Regions from separate parts of the Streptomyces sp. NPDC048612 genome, predicted to be linked through region 3. Evidence: riboswitches for the same ligand, from Rfam matches in the RefSeq annotation. Region 3 holds a riboswitch; each other region holds the start of a gene.
The links. A riboswitch is a leader RNA that binds a small molecule or an ion and turns the genes downstream of it on or off. The one in region 3 is predicted to bind cobalamin.
Positions count from the first base shown of each region.

Region 1: it holds a riboswitch for cobalamin, as region 3 does, so the genes downstream of both, ACGFN2_RS12180 (HoxN/HupN/NixA family nickel/cobalt transporter) here and ACGFN2_RS30700 (cobalamin biosynthesis protein) in region 3, are expected to answer to the same signal.
Region 2: it holds a riboswitch for cobalamin, as region 3 does, so the genes downstream of both, thiI (tRNA uracil 4-sulfurtransferase ThiI) here and ACGFN2_RS30700 (cobalamin biosynthesis protein) in region 3, are expected to answer to the same signal.

Region 1 is NZ_JBICVV010000006.1:109,508-113,808, forward strand. It holds gene ACGFN2_RS12165 (hypothetical protein) at 1-273, opposite strand, end outside; gene ACGFN2_RS12170 (MarR family winged helix-turn-helix transcriptional regulator) at 444-1,157, shown strand; gene ACGFN2_RS12175 (alpha/beta fold hydrolase) at 1,154-2,002, shown strand; cobalamin riboswitch at 2,070-2,316, shown strand; gene ACGFN2_RS12180 (HoxN/HupN/NixA family nickel/cobalt transporter) at 2,336-3,496, shown strand; gene ACGFN2_RS12185 (VOC family protein) at 3,615-4,115, opposite strand; gene ACGFN2_RS12190 (DoxX family protein) at 4,300-4,301, opposite strand, start outside.
Region 2 is NZ_JBICVV010000005.1:56,133-60,433, forward strand. It holds gene ACGFN2_RS10465 (alpha/beta hydrolase) at 1-590, shown strand, start outside; gene ACGFN2_RS10470 (hypothetical protein) at 587-712, opposite strand; gene ACGFN2_RS10475 (DUF1648 domain-containing protein) at 796-1,329, shown strand; gene ACGFN2_RS10480 (pyridoxamine 5'-phosphate oxidase family protein) at 1,574-2,035, shown strand; cobalamin riboswitch at 2,228-2,446, shown strand; gene thiI (tRNA uracil 4-sulfurtransferase ThiI) at 2,617-3,936, shown strand; gene ACGFN2_RS10490 (DedA family protein) at 4,000-4,301, opposite strand, start outside.
Region 3 is NZ_JBICVV010000027.1:4,505-8,805, forward strand. It holds gene ACGFN2_RS30690 (inorganic phosphate transporter) at 1-1,006, shown strand, start outside; gene ACGFN2_RS30695 (hypothetical protein) at 1,029-1,265, shown strand; cobalamin riboswitch at 1,534-1,683, shown strand; gene ACGFN2_RS30700 (cobalamin biosynthesis protein) at 1,837-2,868, shown strand; gene ACGFN2_RS30705 (cobyric acid synthase) at 2,971-4,301, shown strand, end outside.

The DNA.
Region 1 (4,301 bases), on a different contig from region 3:
CGCACCGAGCAGGACCGCGTCCCCGAAGTCCGCCGCGATCCGCACATACGCGGCGGTACGCAGCGCCGGGCCTTCCGGAGCCGTCGCCAGCGCCAGCCCGCTCACCGCGTCCCGCCAGGCCAGCGGACGCAGGGAGAGGCGCGTCGCCCACGCGGTCCGCCCCTCCTCGTCGACCAGCCCCGAGGGCCGCGCCAGCAGATCGGGCACCGCGGCCACCGCCGCCCCGTACACCGCCGTGGCGACCCCGACCGCACGCAACAGACCGACCTTCATCCGCCGTCCACCTTCCTCGCCCACCGACCGTCCGACACTGACCACAGCTGACCACACACGCCTCATCCCTCCCCTCCGCCTCCTCAACTCCATTCCGCGGCAGACCTCTTCCCAAACGACATCAGCGGTGTCATCATGACATCACGAGTGTCATCGAGAAGGGGGCGGAGATGGGCGCCGAGAGGGATACCGAGCGGGACACCGACCGGGGGGCCAAGCGGGATGCCGAGCAGGACGCCGAGAGGGATGCCGGCGCCGGAGAAGCTGCGGCCGCCGAGGATCTGCTGTACGGCGTCATCCGGCGCCTGTGGCCGCTGCACCGCACGGTCGTGCGCGCGGTGGAGCGCGAGCTGGCGGACACCGGCCTGACCGCCGGCGAACACGCACTGCTGGACGCGCTGCACACCGAAGGCCCGCGCACCGTCCCGCAGTTGGCGCGCGGAATGGGGCTCGACCGCCAGCCGGTACAGCGCCGGGTGAACCACGCGGCGGAGCTGGGCCTGGTCGTCACGGCCCCGAACCCCGCCCACCGCCGCTCCTCACTGATCCGGCTCACCGCCGAGGGCACGGCGGCGATACGCGGCATCCAGCAGTTCGAGGCGACGGAGCTGCGGCGACGGCTGGCCGACCTGCCCGCCGCCGACGTCCGCACCGCGCTGCACGTACTCGACCGGCTCGGCGAGGAATTCCGGCACCTGGCGAACGGCTCGCACGTTCCACGGGAGGAAACCGACAGTCAGGGCAGCCAGGACAGTCGTGATAGTCGTATCAATGAAGGCAGTAACGACGGTAACGGCAGTATCGGTAACGACGGCACGCCGGACGGCCGCGGCGGCAGACCCGCCCCGGCCCCTCTCATGCACGAAGGACGGTCAGGGGAATGACGCGGAGAATCACCGCCTGGTCCGAGATCGACAACGGCATCGTGCCGGTCGACGAGGGCGAGCTGTTCTACGAGACGGCCGGCTCGGGCCCCGCGGTGGTGCTGCTGCACGGCGGCATGCTCGACCAGCACATGTGGGACGAGCAGTTCACCTGGCTGGTCAACTCCGGCCTGCGCGCGATCCGTTACGACTTCCGCGGGCACGGCCTGTCCTCGACCGTGACCGGGGACTACGCCAACCACGACGACCTGTGCGCCCTGCTGGACGCGCTCGACGTCCCCAGCGCCGTCCTCGTCGGCCTCTCCCACGGCGCACGGGTCGCGCTCGACACCGCCCTCGCCCATCCCGGCCAGGTGACGGCCCTCGCGCTGGCCTCCCCGGGGATCAGCGGCCGGGCCTTCAGCGACCCCTTCGTGCTGGAGCACATCAAGGAGCAGGTGGCGGCGATCGGCACACCGGACGGCGCGGAGTGGTATGTCGAGCACTTCCTGCGGATGTGGGTGGACGGGCCGCATCGTGAGCCGTCCGCGGTGCACCCGGGGTTCCGCGAACGGATGCGCGCCTCGGCCGCGGCCAATGTGGAGGTCCATGCCGACGGCACGGGTGCCGGGATACCGCTGGAGGTCGGCGCCGCCGACCGCCTCGGCGAGATCCGGGTACCGACGGTCGTGCTCGACGGTGATCTCGACAGCAAGGACATCTCCGCCAACGCCCACGCGATAGCCCTGACCGTCCCGGGCGCCCGAAGAGTCCGCATACCGGGGGCGGCCCATATGGTCAATCTGGAGAACACCCCGCTCTTCGATCACGAACTGCACGCCTTCCTGTCGTCCCTGGACTACTGACCCACGGCGCGCCACTCCCCGTGGGCGGCTGCGAACCCCCACGCCCCTCGTGCCGCCGGGGTGGCCGCTAGAGTGGCCGGGCCGTGGTGCTCGGGAATCCGGTGACGGACCGTGTGGTCCCAGTCCGGAGCGGCCCTCGCCACTGTGATCGGGAAGTTTCCACCCCTTCCGCGGGCGCCTGACGCGTCCGCGGCGCCACTGACCGCAGCCTGCGGCCGGGAAGGCGGGGTGGAGACGGGCACCCTCCCCCAGGCTGCAAAGGGACAGGGTGGCAACCCCAAGCCAGGAGACCGGCCACGGCATCTCACGAAGTGATCCACGAGGTGCTGGAGCGTGACCGTCCGGATGGCCCTGTCCACCAATACTCCCAAGTCCCCTGCCCCCGCCGCGTTCCGCTGGCGCCGGCAGGACACCCTCCGCACCGCGGGCCTGATGGCCGTCATAGCCGGGCTGCACGTCGTCGCCTTCGGCGTGCTCTTCCTGCTCGTGGTCCCGAACCACTACGCCGTCGGCAGCCAGGTCTTCGGCGTCGGGCTCGGCGTCACCGCGTACACCCTCGGCATGCGGCACGCCTTCGACGCCGACCACATCGCCGCGATCGACAACACCACCCGCAAGCTGATGGCCGACGGCAAGCGTCCGGTCTCGGTCGGCTTCTGGTTCGCCCTCGGCCACTCCAGCGTGGTCGTGGCGATGGCGGCCCTGGTGGCCGGCGGCGCCCAGCTCGCCGGCACCCTGCTCAACGACGAGTCCCGTACGCACCAGATTTTGGGCACGGTCGGCACCACGGTCTCGGGCACGTTCCTCTACCTCATCGCCGCCCTCAACCTCGTCGCGCTGGCCGGGATCTGGCGGGTCTTCCGCGGGCTGCGCGACGGCCGCTACGACGAGGCCGAGCTGGAGCAGCGCCTCGACGCGCGCGGCTTCATGAACCGCTTCCTGGGGCGGTTCACCCGCTCCATCTCCCGGCCCGGCCAGATGTTCCCGCTCGGCTTCCTCTTCGGGCTCGGCTTCGACACCGCGACCGAGGTGACCCTGATGGTGATGGCGGGCAGCGGCGCCGCGGCGGGCCTGCCCTGGTACGCGATCCTGTGCCTGCCGCTGCTGTTCGCCGCCGGCATGAGCCTGTTCGACACCCTGGACGGCACCTTCATGAACTTCGCCTACCAGTGGGCGTTCGCCAACCCGGTGCGCAAGGTCTACTACAACCTCACCATCACCGGTCTGTCGATCGCCGTCGCCTTCTTCATCGGCACCATCGAGCTGGTGACCGTGCTGCACGACAAGCTCGGCCTCAACGACGCGCTGACCGGCTGGATTTCGGGCCTCGACCTCGACAACGTCGGATTCATCATCGTCGGCCTGTTCGTGGTGGTGTGGGCCGCGGCACTGGCCTACTGGCGGCTGGCCGGCGTCGAACAGCGCTGGGCCGAGCGGGCGGAGCGGGCCGGTGAGACGACCGAGCCGGCGGAACGGACCGCGCCGGGCGCCTGAGGCGGGCCCAGCCCCTGAGGCGGAGCGGGCCGCGCGCAGCGCCTGAGGCAGAGCCCCACCCCGGCCCCACCGACTCCACCGGCCCCGCCTCCTCGGCGTCCGGCCCGGCCCGGCGTTCTCACGTGGCGGAGCCGGCCGCGGCGCCCGTCTCCCGGTCCGGCCCCCAGCGCTCCAGCGCCGCTTCCAGATCGAGGGGCAGCAGCCGGTCCGGCAGGTCCGGGCCCGGCCAGTCCTCCCGCGGCACCCGCCACATCACCTCGAACTCGTTGCCGTCCGGGTCCTTGGCGTACAGCGACTTGGCGACGAGATGGTCGCTGGAACCCACCAGGGCGCCCCGCTCGGTGAGCCGGGTCCGGGCCTCGACGAGTGCGCGGAGCGTGCCGACCTCCCAGGCCAGGTGATACAGCCCGACCTGCCCGGCCTCCGGCCCCGGCGCGTCCGGCGCCACCGCGAACAGCCCCAGATCGTGGTCGTTGAGCGACCCGGGGGCGCTGAGAAAAGCGGCCCGCCCCGGCACCTCGACGTCCACCGTCAGCCCGAGGGCGTCGGTGTAGAAGGCCACCGACCGTGCTACATCGCGGACGTTGAGCACCGCGTGGTTCAGACGTCGTACGGACATGGAGCCCTTCTCCCGTCTCCCGGCCGCGACACCGCCGTGGCGCCGCCGCCTTCCCTGCCTCTGCTGTACCCCGCACGCCCCGCCCCTGCCCAGGGCCGGCCGGCCCGTTATGCGGCCCGACGGACGTCCTGTCCGTGCCCCCCCGGTGCGCGCGGAGCGAGGCGGCCGCCCCCGGGGCCCGTGGTC
Region 2 (4,301 bases), on a different contig from region 3:
ACCCGGTGGCCATCGAGCAGGGCTACGCCACCGCGCAGTGGATCGCCCGGGAGGGGGCGTCCAAGGGGCTGGATGCACGGCGCATGGCAGTGGCCGGGGAGTCGGTCGGCGGGAACATGACCGCCGCACTCGCCCTCATGGCCAAGGAGCGCGGTGACGTCACGTTCGTACAGCAGTCGATGTACTACCCGGTCACCGACGCGGCCATGGACACCGGTTCCTACGACCAGTTCGCCACCGGCTACTACCTGAGCCGCCAGCTGATGGAATGGTTCTGGAACGCCTACACGACCGACCCGGACCAACGCGCGGAGATCACCGCGTCTCCCAACCAGGCCACCACCGAGCAGCTCTCCGGCCTGCCGCCCGCCCTGCTGATCGTCGACGAGGCCGACGTGCTGCGCGATGAGGGCGAGGCGTACGCCGCCAAGCTCCGAGCAGCCGGCGTTCCGGTGACCACGGTGCGCTACGACGGCACGGTCCACGACTTCATGATGCTCAACTCACTGAGTCACTCCAAAGCCGCCCGCGGAGCCATCGACCAGGCAACTTCCTTCCTCCGCAACGCCCTTGGAACCGACCAGACCTAGCTGATCGTTTCAGCATGGGAGGAGTGTGCGCCCATGGCGATGCCGACGTCGGCGAGGGCGAGTGCGGGAGCGTCGTTGGTGCCGTCGCCGACCATCGCGACCGTGTGGTTTTCAGCAGTCAACGTCTGCCTGGCCGCCGCGCTCCGCCCGCTCACCACCGTAAAACGGCTACCCACCCTTACGCGTTCGCCGGACAATCGGCCCCATGGTCTTGTCCTCTCCCGTACGCCTGTGGCTCGTCCCCAATGCCGCCCTCCTCACCGCCCTGTCCGTTTGGGGCGTCGTCCGCTATCCGCATCTGCCGAGCCGGATACCGCAGCACATCGGCACCGATGGGGTCGACGCCTGGACCGACCGATCCATCGGTAGCGCCTTCATACTCGTCTTCGTGCACATCGGCGTCACTGTTCTGCTCACCGCCTGCGCGGAGCTGACACTGCGGACCACTCCGAGTGCCGAACTCCCGGACAACGTTGCGCCCTTCGGCAACGGGCTGGTGAGGTCGTCGCTCAACCGGCCTCGCACACGCGCCTCCGCCCTCTGGACCGCCCGGGCGCTGCTGGCACTCAACGCTTGCGTAGGCATGTCGCTTCTGATCGGCTGCACAGTCCTGTGGCGTTCGGCGCCCGAGCCAGAGGTATCCGGCTGGCTGTTCACCGCGATGATCGCGCCCATCCTCGCCGGAACCGCTCTGACGGTCGCCTCCACCGTTCACGACCGCCGAGCACCTGCGCACTGAGCTTCCGAACACATCGGACGCACCACCTGCTCATCCGCTGGCCCAGCCCGGGGCAGCGTGTTCTGGAAGACGCCTGAGATCGCCGCGTGGGCTTCGGGGTGCCCCTTCGCCTGGGACGACGACGAGAGCACAGATAAACAACGGAGTTGCCGGATTCCTGCACGACGCCTGAACGGCCTCCGCCTCGGGAACTAAGCCCTACGCCCCATGCGGGGCCAGGGGCCACTGGCTAGGGTCGATGCCCATGCAGACCACGCGAACCGCTCGTCGCGAGCTGTCGGAGCGCAAGCGCAACACGCTGGAACGCCTCGGCAGGGAACGGGACATCTGGGTGTCCACAGCTCATCCGGACCGTGGCCCGCACCAGGTACCGCTGTGGTTCTGGTGGGACGGGCACGCCGTATGGATGTGCACCGGTGAGGCCACCGCGACCGCGCGCAACATCCGGGATGATCCGCGGGTACGCCTGGCCTTGCCGGACACGTTCGACGTCGTCCTCCTGAAGGGGCGGGCCATTCGCTTCCCGGCGGAGCGTGTACCCGGCGAGGCGGCGGACGGGTTCGCTGACAAATTCGGGTGGGACCCGCGTACCGAGGAAGCCGCGTTCGTGTATCTGCGCATCGAGCCGGAGACCGTGCTGGCCTGGCGAGGGGAGACGGAACTTGGGGGCAGAGTACTGATGCGGGACGGGGCATGGCTGGGGTAGGTCCCCGGGGCTTCGCCCGCCGGCCTCCTGTGCCGCGTCTCGTCGGACGCGGCTGAGCCCGAAACCAGTTGAAGCACCAACCAACCTCTCAGAATGACCCATCACCCCCATAACCGACAGCCTCTTGAGTCGACTGTCCTGGCCCAAAGCGGACAGTCAAGGTCTGGTTCACGACAAGCCCACCGCCTTGTCTACCCTGGACCGGCAGCTGGTTCGCCCCGCCCGCCAGGCGGGGTGTCGCAAGGGGGAACCCGGTGGGAGTCCGGGACTGCCTCGCAGCGGTGAGTGGGAACGATCGCCGTCCTGAAGCACTGGGCCCGCATGTGACCTGGGAAGCGACGGCCAGTAGGTGTCCCGTCCTCCGGGGCGTGCTCACGAGTCCGAAGACCTGCCACTGCTCGTGCGGGGTGCGATCACCACGCACGGTTCCACGCGTCCCGGTAGCGGGACCGCTGAGCGAGTGGTGTGTTCCACCCAGCCCTGCGCAGAGCGGGGACGGGCGGGCCCGCGCCCCGTTCGCGGCCCGGCGCCGGCCCTCACGACGACTCGCGAAGGAGAGTTTCGTGCCCGGCGAACCGAGCATGCCCGCCATCCCCTCCCCCAGAGCACCCCGCCCGAGCGGGCCCTGTGTCCTGCTCAAACACGGTGAGGTGTTCCTCAAGGGCCGCAACCGGCATCGGTTCACCGAGCGGCTGCACGACAATCTCCGTGGCGCCCTGCGCGGTATCGGCGGTTCCACCTGGATAAAGTCCGGCCAGAACGTGACCGTACTCGGCGGCGAGGTTCCCTTGGAGGACCTCGTGGAGCGCGCCCGCCGGGTGATCGGGTTCAACTCGGTGGAGCCTGCCCTGCGCGTTCCGAGCACCGTACCGGACATCACCGAGACGGCTGTGGAGGCGCTTGAAGCCGCCCGTACGGAACGGCCCGGAATCAGTTTCGCGGTGCGGGTCAAGCGGCGGAACAAAAACTTCGAGATGACCTCCTCCCAGTTCGAGCGCTTTCTCGGGGCCCGCGTCCGGGAAGCCCTGGGGCCCCTGCCGGTGAACCTCTCCAACCCGGACGTACTGATCTCGGTCGAGATCGACCACAAGGAGAGCTACGTCTCCTGGAGCCGTCACCAGGGACCGAGCGGACTGCCCGTGGGCTCCAGCGGACGCGCCCTGGTACTGCTCTCCGGCGGCTACGACTCGCCCGTGGCGGCCTACCGGGCGATGCGCCGCGGACTGCACTGCGACTTCGTCCACTTCACCGGTGCTCCGTACACGAACGCCGCCTCCCTGTACAAGGCGTACGCCCTCGCCCGTGAACTCAACCGCTACCAGCCCGATGGACGGCTGCACGTCATCGCACTGGGCCACGCGCAGAAGCAACTGGCCATCGCGGGGGCCGGCAGACTCCAGGTCGTCGCCCAGCGACGGCTGATGGTCCGCGCCGCTTCCGCGCTGGCGGGCCGCACCCGGGCGGAGGCCCTGGTGACCGGTGACAGCCTGGGGCAGGTGGCCAGCCAGACCCTGGCGAACATGGCTGCCGTAGACGAGGCGGCAACCCTGCCGGTGCTGCGGCCGCTGGTCGGCTGGGAGAAGCAGGAGATCATCGACGAGGCCCGGTCCATCGGCACCGCGGAGATCTCCGTGCTGCCGGACGAGGACTGCTGCAAGCTCCTCGCGCCGCCCCGGGTCACCCTCCGCGCCGGGCTGACCGGCCTGCATTCGGTGGAGAAGCGCCTCGACCTGGACGACGTGGTGGACGGCCTGCTGCGCGACGTCCAGATCATGTACCCGGGAGACTCCGGCGAGGAGGCGGATCATCCCGAAGCGGACAGCCCGGACCGCAGCCCCGAGCCCGGCCGCCCTGCTCCCGCCGTATGTGCGACGGAGCAGTCCGGGCCGGCATCCTCATGACCGGAGCGGGCCGTCGACGCAGAGAGCTTTGGCCGGCTTGCAGTCAATACGCGGCCCGCCTTGTCAGGACTCGTCGGCCGCAGTGTTGCGCTTGACCGAGGCAGCTCTTCTACGCCGGTACACCATCACGCCGATCATCGCGAGGAGCAGCCCAGCGACGACGCCCGCACCAAGCACCGTCTGCTCGGCAAACAGCCTTGCAAGCAGCTTCAGCGCGCCGACCCCGGCCGTCGCGTAGACCAGCGCCCAGCCCGCTCCGCCGACGAACAGTGCCGGTAGGTAGCGCGAGAGAGGCATGTGCATGCTCCCCGCGAGGAAGTTGGCAGCGGTCTGGAATCCGACGGTCAGGAAGGAGACGGCCACCA
Region 3 (4,301 bases):
GGTCGGCGCGATCGTCTGGAACCTGCTGACCTGGCTCGCCGGTCTCCCCTCCAGCTCCTCCCACGCCCTCTTCGGAGGTCTGATCGGCGCGACCCTGGTGTCCGTCGGCACGAACGGCGTACACGGTGACGCCGTCGTGATGAAGGTCCTGATCCCCGCGGTGGCCGCCCCGGTCGTCGCCGGCCTGGCCGCGATGGCGGCGACCCGGCTCACCTACCGGCTGACCCGCAACCGCGACGAGGCGGACACCGCCAAGGGCTACCGCGCGGGCCAGATCGCCTCCGCCGCCCTGGTCTCCCTCGCCCACGGCACCAACGACGCGCAGAAGACGATGGGTGTGATCACGCTCGCGCTGATCACCGGCGGGGTGGTCGCCCCGCACGCCGACCCGCCGCTGTGGGTCATCGCCTCGGCCGGTCTCGCCATCGCGCTCGGCACCTACCTGGGCGGCTGGCGGATCATCCGCACGATGGGCAAGGGCATCACCGACATCCAGCCGCCGCAGGGCTTCGCCGCCCAGACCGGCGCCGCGGCCACCATCCTGGCCTCCTCCCACCTCGGCTTCGCGCTCTCCACCACCCAGGTCTGCTCGGGCTCCGTGATGGGCTCCGGACTGGGCCGCAAGGGCGGCGTGGTGCGCTGGTCCACGGCCGGCCGGATGGTCCTCGCCTGGGGCCTGACGCTGCCGGCCGCCGGTGCGGTCGCGGCGGGTGCCGCGTTCCTGGCCGGACAGGGCGACTGGGGCGTGGCGGCGGTGGCGGTCCTCGGACTCGGCATCTGCGGCGCGATCTGGGCCGCCTCCCGGCGCAAGCCGGTCGACCACACCAACGTCAACGAAGCCCCGGCAGCGGAGCCGGCGGGCGTGGTCACCGCCGCGCTGCGCACCGTCTCCCCGCCCCCGGCCGGCCAGCAGGCCCCGGGAGCAGACGCCCCGGAGACCGCCGACGCACCGGCGGCCGAGGCTCCCACCACCCCGCGCGCCAAGGCCGCGACGGTCACCCGCTAGCTGTCATCACGTAAGGAACTCCATGAGCATCGACTGGGCAGCTCTCGGCCAGGTCTTCGGCGTCACCCTCGGTGTGACGGTCGGGATCGTGGGCCTGTTCACCGTCGGCATCGCCGGTACGTCCCGCAAGACCGGCCACGGGGGTGCGGCGGCCGCGGTCGCCGTACCGGGCACCGGTGCACGGGCCGGCGCGATGGCCGCCTTCGCGCTCTGCGCGGTCGCGGTGGCCTACGGCATCTATCTGATCGTCGCCGGCTGACACAGCCGGACACGACGGACCGGACGAGGCGTCCGGCGGACCGCGGCAGCAGCCGTCGTCCGCCGGGCGCCTCGTCCGTGGGCCGCCCCGGCCGGCGCGCAGCGGACGGTGATGCGGGATCAGAGGGCGTGCGGGCGGCCGCCGATGACGTCGCCGTCGCGCTGTGGTGTGCGCCACAGCGCCTGCCACAGGGCAGCGTCGCAGGTCAAGGGTGAGTTGACGGGCATTCGCGGTGCGTGGTGGACTGCCGGAGCCATTCGGCGACAGCTGAGGAAGTCCGGTGTGAATCCGGCGCGGTCCCGCCACTGTCACCGGGGAGCGTTCCTCCGACGAGGGCCACGGTCCGCCGCGCACACGTGATCGACGTACGCGGGACTGGAAGGCCGGAGGACACGCCGATCCGGGAGCCAGGAGACTCTTGTCGCCGTCACGTCGAGCCAGGGCGCGGACCCTGAGTGAGGACATACCGCCATGCCCGGCTGCCCGTCGAGATCCTCTCTGCCCACCGCCGCAGGGTTCCTTCGAGGCCGGGCGGGACATCACGGACACGCCCTGGCAACGGCCTGATCCGGTGCGCGGCGAACACGCGGGATACGCGTGCGGCGCGGCCCTCGGCTTTCTCACCGACCTGATCGCGGCAGATCCGCGGCGTGGCCATCCGGTGGCCGCGTTCGGCCGGGCGGCGGGCGCCGTCGAGCGCCGGCTGTGGCGCGACCACCGCGGCTACGGGGCGGCGCACGCCGTGCTGTGCGCGGGCGGTGCCGCCGCCGCTGCCGCGCTGCTGCAGCGCGCCGTGCGGGGCTCGGCTTCCGCTTCTTCGCTGTCGCTCCGTGGTGGCGCCGGGGTCGCGCTGACCGCGGCGACGGTCTGGGCCGTGCTGGGCGGCACCTCGCTGGGCCGGGAGGCGCGGGCCGTCGGCGGGGCGCTGGCAGCGGGTGACCTGGACGTGGCGCGGGAGCGGCTGCCGCATCTGTGCGGGCGCGATCCGCAAGTGCTGGACGGGCCGCAGATGGCCCGTGCGGTGGTGGAGTCGGTCGCCGAGAACACCTCCGACGCGGTGGTGGGCGCCCTGGTGTGGGGCGCGCTGGGCGGGGTGCCCGGCCTGGTGGCGTTCCGGGCGGTGAACACCCTGGACGCGATGGTGGGCCACAAGTCGGCGCGCTACCGCCGTTTCGGCTGGGCCGCGGCCCGGCTCGACGATCTCGCCGGCTGGCCCGGCTCCCGCCTGACCGCCGCGCTGACCGTGCTCGCGGGCCCCGACCGGCGCGGTGCGCTGCGGGCCTGGCGGGCGGACGGCGCTGCGCACCCGAGCCCCAACGCGGGCCCGGTGGAGGCGTCGTTCGCGGGCGCGCTGGGCGTACGGCTGGGCGGCACGCTGGCGTACGGCGGGCGGGTGGAGCACCGTCCGGTGCTCAACGGCGCGGCGCCGCCGGTGGCGGTGGACGACATCGGGCGGGCGGTGCGGCTCTCCCGCCGGGTGAGCGCGCTGGCGCTGGTGACGACGGTGGCGGCGCGCGTGGCGGGCGGCGCTGCGCGGGCGGCGGTGGCTCGGGGAGCCGGGGGGCGCGGGCGTGGGCGTGGGCGTGGGGCGGGTCCGGTATGAGGCCGTCCGTTTTTTCCCCGCCGCCCACCCCCCTTCGGGGGGTGGGCGGGTGTAGTGACCCGAAGCTCAGGAGGAGGACCCGGTGAACGGGAGGAGGACCCGGTGAACGGGCGGTGGAAGGCAGCCGGCGGGGCGGTCGGCGGTGGTTCGGGCGGGGCCCTCGGCGGTGGCTTGTTGGTGGCCGGGACGACGTCCGACGCCGGCAAGAGCGTGGTGACGGCGGGCATCTGCCGCTGGCTGGTCCGGCAGGGCGTCAAGGTGGCGCCCTTCAAGGCACAGAACATGTCGCTGAACTCGTTCGTCACCCGCGAGGGCGCGGAGATCGGGCGGGCCCAGGCGATGCAGGCCGCCGCGGCGCGGGTGGAGCCGACCGCGCTGATGAACCCGGTGCTGCTCAAGCCGGGCAGCGACCGCAGCAGCCAGGTGGTGCTGCTGGGGAAGCCGGTGGGCGAGCTGAGCGCCCGCGGCTACCACGCGGGCAGGCAGGAGCAGTTGCTCGGCACGGTCACGGACTGCCTCCAGGAGCTGCGGCGCACCCATGACGCGGTGATCTGTGAGGGTGCCGGCAGCCCCGCCGAGATCAATCTGCGGCGTACCGACATCGTGAACATGGGTATCGCACGGGCCGCCCGCATCCCGGTGGTCGTGGTCGGTGACATCGACCGCGGCGGGGTGTTCGCCTCGTTCTTCGGCACCACCGCGCTGCTGTCCGAGGAGGACCAGGCGCTGGTCGCGGGCTATTTGGTCAACAAGTTCCGGGGCGATGTGACGCTGCTGGAGCCGGGGCTGGAGATGCTGCGCGGCCTCACGGGGCGGCGGACGCTGGGCGTGCTGCCGTTCGCGCACGGGCTCGGCATCGACGAGGAGGACGGCCTGCGGGTGTCGCTGCGCGGCGCGGTGCGCGAGAGCGTGGTGGCCCCGCCGCACGGGGCGGATGTGCTGCGGGTGGCGGTCTGTGCCGTACCGCTGATGTCGAACTTCACGGATGTGGACGCGCTGGCCGCCGAACCGGGCGTGGTGGTGCGGTTCGTGGACCGCGCCGAGGAGCTGGCCGACGCGGACCTGGTGGTGCTGCCGGGGACCCGGGGCACGGTCCGGGCGCTGGCCTGGCTGCGGGAGCGCGGGCTGGCGGACGCGGTCGCCCGGCGGGCCGCCGAGGGCCGCCCGGTGCTGGGCATCTGCGGCGGCTTCCAGATGCTGGGCGAGCGCATCGAGGACGAGGTCGAGTCGAAGGCGGGCGTGGTCGACGGGCTGGGGCTGCTGCCCGTACGGGTGCGGTTCGCGGCGGAGAAGACGCTGGCGCGGCCGGTCGGTACGGCGCTGGGCGAGCCGGTGGAGGGGTACGAGATCCACCACGGCGTCGCCGAAGTGAGCGGCGGGGACGAGGCGTTCATCTCCGATGACCAAGGGCGCAGCCTCGACGGGTGCCGGGC